One region of the Labrys sp. E2SS-1L genome, then DNA from elsewhere that is predicted to be linked to it. Evidence: predicted binding sites of a transcription regulator. Region 1 holds the regulator's gene; the other holds the start of a gene.
What was found. Region 1 encodes PhoB, which activates phosphate uptake and scavenging genes when phosphate is short. Its sites were predicted from a motif close to TGTCATNNANCTGTCAT; they were not measured.

Region 1 (4,189 bases):
TCGCTCTTCTCGCGGCGCGCTCGGGCGACATTGCGGGGGCCGAGGATGCCCTGGCCGACGCCTTTGCTGCGGCCATGGAACATTGGCCGGCGGGCGGCGTGCCCGTCAATCCCGAAGCCTGGCTGCTGACCGCGGCCCGGCGCCGCCAGATCGATGCGGCCCGCCGCGCCAGGCTGCGCGGCGAAAAGGCGGACGAGGTCAGCCGCCATGTCGAGGCCCTCGCCTCGGAGCAGGGCGAGCGGCATGCCGTGCCCGATGAGCGCCTGCGCCTGATGTTCGCCTGCGCCCATCCCTCCCTCGATGCCACCGTGCGTGCGCCCCTGATCCTGCAGGTGATATTGGGGTTCGATGCCGGCGCGATCGCCAGCGCCTTCCTGGTCTCGCCCGTGGCGATGAGCCAGAGACTGGTGCGGGCCAAGGCCAAGATCAAGCAAGCCGGCATCCCCTTCCGCATCCCGGAGCCCGACGAGTTGCCCGGCCGTCTCGACGCGGTGCTGGAGGCCGTTTATGCCGTCTATGCCGAAGGCTGGGCCGATCCGGAAGGGGCTCATGCCCGCGAGCGCAATCTGTCGACGGAGGGTATCTGGCTCGGCCGGCTGCTCGCCTCGCTCCTGCCCGGCGAGCCGGAAGTGCTGGGACTGCTGGCCCTGATGCTGCACGCCGAAGCGCGGCGGGCGGCGCGCCGCGGCCAGGGCGGCGATTATATTCCGCTGGAGCAGCAGGACACCACGCTCTGGGATGCGGGACTGATCGAGGAGGCCGAGGCCTTGCTTGCCCGGGCCGGCCAGGTCCGCCAGATCGGCCGCTATCAGCTGGAAGCCGCGCTGCAATCGGCCCATGCGCATCGACGCATCTGCGCGACGACGGACTGGGCCGCGATCGTCACATTGTATGAAGCCCTGGTTCTGCTGACAGCTTCTCCAGTGGCCGCCATCAACCGGGCCGTGGCGCTCGCCCGCCTCATGGGGCCGCAGGCTGGTCTGGCTGCACTTGACGAGGTCGCCGGTGACGGACGCATCGTCGATTACCAGCCCTATTGGGCCGCGCGTGCGGACTTGCTGGTGCGGGCCGCCAGACCGGAGGAGGCCCGCAATGCCTATTTGCGGGCGATCGGCCTGGAGAGCGATCCGGCCATCCGCCGCTATCTGCAGGCACGCCTGGCGGATTTGGCGGCGTGACTGCGCGGCGAGGGAGGAGGGCGGATATCGTCGCCCACTCTTGCTCTCTACGTCGCGCAGCCCCTAACCCTCTCCCCGTAGGAGCGTGGTGAGGGCGCAACGCAGCCTTGGCGAAGCGGAGCGAGCGGGCAATGCCCACGAAACGCGCTCAGGATTGCTTGGCGAAGGTCTCGTCGAAGGAATAGCCGGCACCGCGCACGGTGCGGATCGGATCGATCTCGCGCGTGCGGTTCATCGCCTTGCGCAGGCGGCCGACATGCACGTCGACCGTGCGCTCGTCGATATAGACGTCGCGGCCCCAGACGCTGTCGAGCAACTGCTCGCGCGCGAAGACGCGTCCCGGTGCCTGCATCAGGAATTCGAGCAGGCGGAACTCGGTCGGGCCGAGGCGGATCTCGCGATTGCCGCGATGGACGCGCTTGGTCTCGCGGTCGAGGGAGATGTCGCCGGCCTTGAGCAGGGAGGCGACGTGATCGGGCTTGGCCCGGCGCAGCAGGGCACGCACGCGGGCCGAGAGCTCGGGCACGGAGAAGGGCTTGACGACATAGTCGTCGGCGCCGGTGGCCAGCCCCCGCACGCGTTCGGTTTCCTCGCCGCGCGCCGTGAGCATGATCACCGGCAGGCGCTCGGTTTCCGGGCGCATGCGAATGCGCCGGCACAATTCGATGCCGGACAGGCCCGGCAACATCCAGTCGAGCAGAACCAGGTCCGGCACGCTTTCGCGCAAGCGGATCTCGGCGTCGTCTCCGCGTGCGACACTATCCACCTCATAGCCTTCGGCTTCGAGATTGTAGCGCAGCAGCAGGGTCAGCGCTTCTTCGTCCTCGACGATCAGAACCTTGGGAGGCATGGCCTATCCCTTGTTATTTAGCCGGCACAGGAAGGTCGACGAGATCGGTGCTGTTGTCCGCCTTGGGCCGCTCTCCGGCCGGCGATTCACCGGTCACGAGATAGTGGACCGTCTCGGCGATGTTGGTGGCGTGGTCACCGATGCGCTCGATGTTCTTGGCGCAGAACAGCAGATGGGTGCAGAAGCCGATATTGCGCGGATCTTCCATCATGTAGGTCAGCAATTCGCGGAACAGCGAGGTATACATCGCATCGATCTCGCCGTCCGAGCGCCAGACCGAGAGGGCTTCCTCGACATTGCGTTGGGCGAAGGCGTCGAGCACCTGCTTGAGCTGCTCGAGTACCAGGTCGGCCATGTGGTCGAAACCGCCGAAGAGCTGGGCCGGCTGGGCGTGACTGTGGATGGCCACCACGCGCTTGGCGACATTCTTGCCGAGGTCGCCGATCCGCTCGAGGTCATTGGCCACCCGCAGGGCCGAGACGATCTCGCGCAGGTCGAGAGCCAGCGGCTGGCGCTTGGCGATGATCAGGATGGCCCTGTCCTCGACCTGGCGCTGCAACTTGTCGATCGCGGCGTCGAGATCGATCACCGCCTTGGCGCGCTGGGTGTCGCGCTTGAGCAGGGCTTCGACGCTGTCGGCTACGCTCTTCTCGGCATAGCCACCCATTTCGGCGATCATGTTGCGCAGCTCGCGCAGTTCCTGGTCGAAGGATGTAACGATATGGTCGGACATGCCGCCTCCAAATGAATTCGACGCTGGCCGAGGGATCAGCCGAAGCGGCCGGTGATGTAATCCTGCGTACGGCTGTCGTTCGGGGTGGTGAACATCTTGTTGGTCTGGCCGACTTCGATGAGGTCGCCCAGATAGAAGAAGGCCGTCACATCCGCGCAGCGCGCCGCTTGCTGCATATTGTGCGTGACGATCACGATGGTGAAGTCTCGCTTCAATTCGTCGATCAATTCCTCGATCTTGGCGGTCGAGATCGGATCGAGCGCGGAGGTCGGCTCGTCCAGCAGGACGACTTCGGGCTTCACCGCGATGGTACGGGCGATGCACAGGCGCTGCTGCTGGCCGCCGGACATGCCTAGGGCTGAAGCGTGCAGGCGGTCCTTGACCTCGTTCCACAAGGCGGCCTTGGTCAGGCACCATTCGACACGCTGGTCCATCTCCGCCTTGGAGATGGATTCATGCAGCCGCACGCCGAAGGCGATGTTGTCGTAGATCGACATCGGGAAGGGCGTGGGCTTCTGGAACACCATGCCGATGCGGGCGCGCAGCACCGCCGGGTCGATCTCCTTGCCGATGACGTTCTGGCCGTCGAGCAGCACGCGGCCCTTGGCGGTCTGCCCCGGATAGAGGTCGTACATGCGGTTGAGCACGCGCAGCAGAGTCGACTTGCCGCAGCCGGAGGGACCGATCATGGCGGTGACCTGCCGGTCGATCATGTCGAGATTGATGGCCTTGAGCGCATGCTTCTCGCCATAATAGAAGTCGAGATTCTCGACCTTGAGCTTCACGGCGGCGGCTGGATCGGCGAGGGGGCGTTCGGCAACCGCGATGGAGGCTTGGGGGGTAGCGGACATGGGAGCACTCATTTCTTGGGAGCGAGCACGAAGCGGGTCAGGATATTGAGCGCCAACACGCCGGCGGTGATGAGGAGGGCGCCGCTCCAGGCCACCGAGACGGCCTTGGGATCGGGATAGGGCGCGAGCTGGTAGATGGCAGCCGGCAAGCTGGCAAAGGCATTGCCGAGATTGAGCGACCAGTTGGAATTGCCAAAGGCCGTGAGCAGCAGCGGTGCGGTCTCGCCGGCGGCGCGGGCCAGGGCCAGCAGGATGCCGGTAACGATACCGGTGCGAGCCGAGCGCCAGGTCACGAAGGTGATGACCTTCCACATCGGCGATCCCAGGGCAAAGGCGGCTTCACGCAGGCTGATCGGCACCAGCGCCAGCATGTCCTCGGTGGTGCGCACGACCACCGGCAGGATGATGATGGCCAGCGCCACCACACCGGCCCAGCCGGAGAACCCGCCTGTCGCCACCACGATCATCTGGTAGACGAACAGGCCGATCAGGATGGACGGCGCCGAGAGCAGGATGTCGTTGATGAAGCGCACCGCATCGGCGAATTTGCTGCCGCGGCCGGCCTCGGCCAGGAAGG
Region 2 (4,189 bases), 610 kb from region 1:
CGCCGGCGCGCACCGGCTTGGCCCAGACCATGTTGCGAAAGCCCGGCGACGGGCCGAGCTTCACCACCGGCTTACCGAGCTGGCGCGCCCGCGCGATCTCGACTTCCTGATGCGCCACCAGGAGCTTCATCCAGACCGCCGCAACCTGCCAGCCCGACGCCACCAGGCCACCAAAATGGCTGGCCTCCGCCGCAGCCTCGTCGACATGAAAGGGCTGGGGATCGTAGAGGGTCGCAAAGCGCTTGATATTCTCGGCCGAAAAGGTGAAAGCGCCGATCTCGTCGGTATCCCCGATGGCAAGATCCTCGAAATATTTCATGCCGCCTGCCTCCGGCCGAACATGATGGAACCGGTCTGGGTGGTCACCACCGTCTTGCCGTCCGCCACAAGTTCGAACAGAAACTTCACCAGGCCCATTTCGGGGCGGCTTCTGGAAGCCCGCGCCTCCAACGTCGTACGGCGAACGCTCAGCGTGACATCCGGGCGTAGCGGCGCCAGCCACTTAACCTCGTCGATGCCGGGGGCGCCCATCGAGGTGGAGTTGAGCATGAAGCCATCGCAATTGAGCCGCATCAAGATGCAGCAGGCATGCCAGCCGGAAGCCGCAAGCCCGCCCAGCATGGTGCTTTTTGCCGCCTCATCATCGAGATGAAACGGCTGGGGGTCATATTCCCTGGCGAAGGCGAGGATGGCCTCACGCGTCAGCCTGTACGAGCCATAAGTGGCGATCTCGCCGACCGGGAAATCTTCGAAATGGAGGGTATCAGCCATGCCCTCAGGATGGACCGATTAGGCCCTCAACGGCAAGAGCCTGATATTTGTCGAGGAAAGCCTCGACCGGGAGCTTGCGGAAGTCCGGCAGGGCGGCCCGCAGCGCTTCATGCGACCAGTCCCACCAGGCCAGGGCCTGCAGGCGATCGGCAATCGCGTCGTCGAAGCGCCGACGAATCGGCCGCGCCGGATTGCCGGCGACGATGGTATAGGCCTCGACGTCGCGGGTGACCACGGCGCCAGCACCCACCACGGCGCCGATGCCGATACGACGTCCTGGCAGCACGATCGCACCATGCCCGATCCAGACATCATGGCCGATATGGACATCATGTTCCCTACGCCAAGCGAAGAAGTCGCTCTCGTCGCTCTCGCCTTCGAAATAGGCCGAGGCGCGATAGCTGAAATGGCTTTGGCTTGCCCGGTCCATCGGGTGATTGCCCGGATTGATGCGCGTATGGGCCGCGATCGAGACGAAACGGCCGACATGGCTGTAGGCGATGTCCGCATCGTTGACGACATAGGAATAATCGCCGAGTTCGACTTCAATCAGGCTGGTCCGCGGTCCCACCTCGGTGTAGCGCCCGAGCCGGCTCGCTGAAACCGAAGCCGTCGGGTCGATGAGAGGCGTGGGGCTGAGCTTAGGCAAGGCAATTCACCGGTCGGAAAGGCTCGTACTTCCCATTCTCCTGCGACAACGCCATGACAAGAACCGGCCGGAGCGCCCGGCCTGTCGCAATTGCCGGCGACATCGGCGGTGGATCGTCACCGAAACATCATTGAACTGCCATCCCTCTGTAATGGCCCGGCGTTACCGACTCCGGAAACCTGCACGAGAAGGGATCTGTTCATGCTGGCGATCAAAGGAGTTTCCAGGCGCTTTGGCGGCAAGACGGCTGTCGCCGATGTGAATCTGGAAATTGCGCCCGGCGCCTTCATCGGTGTGATCGGGCGCTCAGGGGCCGGCAAGTCGACATTGCTGCGCATGCTGAACCGCCTTGTCGACCCGAGCGAGGGTACGATCTCCTTCGATGGCGTCGATGTCACGGCCCTGCGCGGACAGGCCCTGCGGGACTGGCGCGCGCGCTGCGCCATGATCTTCCAGCAGTTCAACCTCATCGGCCGCCTCGACGTGCTCACCAATGTGCTGATGGGCCGCCTTAACAAGGTCTCGACCGCCAGCGCCGTGCTGCAGCTGTGGGGCCTCGAGGACAAGGCCATGGCGCTCGCCGCGCTGGAGCAGTTCGACATCGCCAATCTTGCCGGCCAGCGTGCCGACAGCCTGTCCGGCGGTCAGCAGCAGCGCGTGGCGATCGCCCGCGCCCTGGTGCAGGAACCTTCGATCATCCTGGCGGACGAGCCGATCGCCTCGCTCGACCCGCGCAATACCAAGGTGGTGATGGATGCGCTCTTACGCATCAACAAGCATTTCGGCATCACCGTCATCTGCAATCTCCATTCGCTCGATCTCGCCCGCGGCTATTGCGACCGCCTGATCGGCATGTCCGCCGGTCGGGTGGTGTTCGACGGCGCCCCCGCGGCGCTGACGACAGATGCGGCCCGCGACCTCTACGGCCTGGAGGCCGGCGAAGTGATGGACGCCGATGCCGACACCAAATGGGCAGGCGGTACAAATTCGGCAGGCTTGGCTCGCCCTGCCAGCGTCGCGGCCTGACAGGCCGGCTGCGCATCTTCAAGAGCCACAAGAACACGATATTTCCGACAGGAGAGACCTATGCTTTCGCGCCGCACGCTGCTCGGCCTTGCCGCAGCAGCCATGAGCTTTGCCGCCGGTACTGCCCAGGCCGAGGACTGGAAGGCCCAGTATCCCGAATTGACGCTCGCCGTCATTCCGGCCGAGAACGCCTCCACCACCAATGACCGCTACCAGCCGCTGGCCGACTACATCGCCAAGCAGGTCGGCGTGCCGGTCAAGCTCAACATCGCCAACGACTACGCCGCCGTGATCGAAGCCCAGCGCGCCGGCTTTGCCCAGATCGCCTGGTACGGCCCGGCCTCCTATGCCCGCGCCATCATCACCGGCGTCGCCACCGAGCCGGTCGCCGTGCCGCGCCATAACAATGGCCTCACCGGCTACTACTCGGTGATCTATGTGAAGGCCGACAGCCCCTACAAGACCATCGAGGACCTCAAGGGCAAGAAGCTCGCCCTCGTCGACCCGAACTCGACCTCCGGCAACAATGCGCCGCGCTTCGGCCTGCACAGCCAGGGCATCGACGTGGACAAGTTCTTCTCCTCCGTCGTCTTCGCCGGTAGCCACGACAACGCCGTGCTGGCCCTCGCCCAGGGTACCGCCGACGCTGCTGCGAACAGCTGGAACTCGGAAGACGATTCCAACCTGACCCGCATGCTCAGCCGCGGCATCCTCAAGAAGGATGACGGCACCGCGATGACCAAGGCCGATTTCCGTGTCATCTACAAGACGCCCTTCCTGCCTGAAGGCCCCTATACGGTGCTCGCCTCGCTGCCCGACGATCTGAAGAAGAAGATCGGCGCCGCGCTGATCGACTACGCCAAGAACGACAAGGCCAATTTCGACAAGCTTTCCGATGGCAAGGATCTCGAACTCACGGCGATCAGCGCCAAGGAATATCAGCCGATCGTCGACATGGTGAAGTTCAACGACGCGCTCCGCAAGACCCAGTAAAGCCAGGCACGACCGAAAGAAAGGGCGCGTACCGCAAGGTGCGCGCCCTTTGCGCAGACGGATTTCGCCTTGGACCGCGCTCGCTCGACTTGGCAGGAGGATATAATATTGCCGGCTATCAATAGCCTGCCGGAAGCGCAGGCCCGGGCCTTGCTGAAGGCCTATCAGGCAACCATTGCCGCCAAGAAGCGGCGGATCTGGCTCGCCGTCGCTGTCGGCATCGCCCTCTACGCCCTGTCGGCGCATGTGGCCTCGGTCCGGCCGGGTTTCCTGTGGACGCATATCGGCAACTTCACCTCCTTCTTCAGCCGCATTGCCCCTCCCCTCAGTCTCGGCAACTTCCTCGGCGATGTCAGGGAGTGGTATTGGGGTTTCGGCAAATGGCTGGTGCTGCTCGGCGACACGCTGCTCGTCGCCTATCTCGGCACGCTGCTCGGCGTGCTCGGCGCCTTCGTCCTGTGTTTCATGGCGGCTGCAAACCTGACGCGTAGCCGGCTTCTGCGCGCCGTGGTGCGCCGTTGGCTCGAATTCTGCCGTACGGTTCCCACCATCGTCTTTGCCATGATCTTCCTGATCGCCTTCAAGTCCGGGCCGATGGCCGGCGCCCTGGCACTTGCCATCCACACCATGGGTGCGCTCGGCAAGCTGTTTGCCGAAGTGGTCGAGAATGTCGACATGAAGCCTGTCGAGGGCACAGTCGCCACCGGCGGTTCCTGGCTGGAAAGCATACGCTTTGCGGTGCTGCCCCAG

Region 2: a site for PhoB is predicted at 1,463-1,479, ahead of phnC (phosphonate ABC transporter ATP-binding protein). Genes of this name have one in related genera too.

Annotation. Positions count from the first base shown of each region.
Region 1 is NZ_CP172712.1:1,767,388-1,771,576, forward strand. Features, by position in the region: gene ACIGJE_RS08105 (RNA polymerase sigma factor) at 1-1,178, shown strand, start outside; gene phoB (phosphate regulon transcriptional regulator PhoB) at 1,327-2,028, opposite strand; gene phoU (phosphate signaling complex protein PhoU) at 2,042-2,761, opposite strand; gene pstB (phosphate ABC transporter ATP-binding protein PstB) at 2,797-3,624, opposite strand; gene pstA (phosphate ABC transporter permease PstA) at 3,621-4,189, opposite strand, start outside.
Region 2 is NZ_CP172712.1:2,382,056-2,386,244, reverse strand. Features, by position in the region: gene ACIGJE_RS11055 (MaoC family dehydratase) at 1-319, opposite strand, end outside; gene ACIGJE_RS11050 (MaoC family dehydratase) at 316-771, opposite strand; gene ACIGJE_RS11045 (LbetaH domain-containing protein) at 776-1,426, opposite strand; gene phnC (phosphonate ABC transporter ATP-binding protein) at 1,622-2,446, shown strand; gene phnD (phosphonate ABC transporter substrate-binding protein) at 2,507-3,439, shown strand; gene phnE (phosphonate ABC transporter, permease protein PhnE) at 3,545-4,189, shown strand, end outside.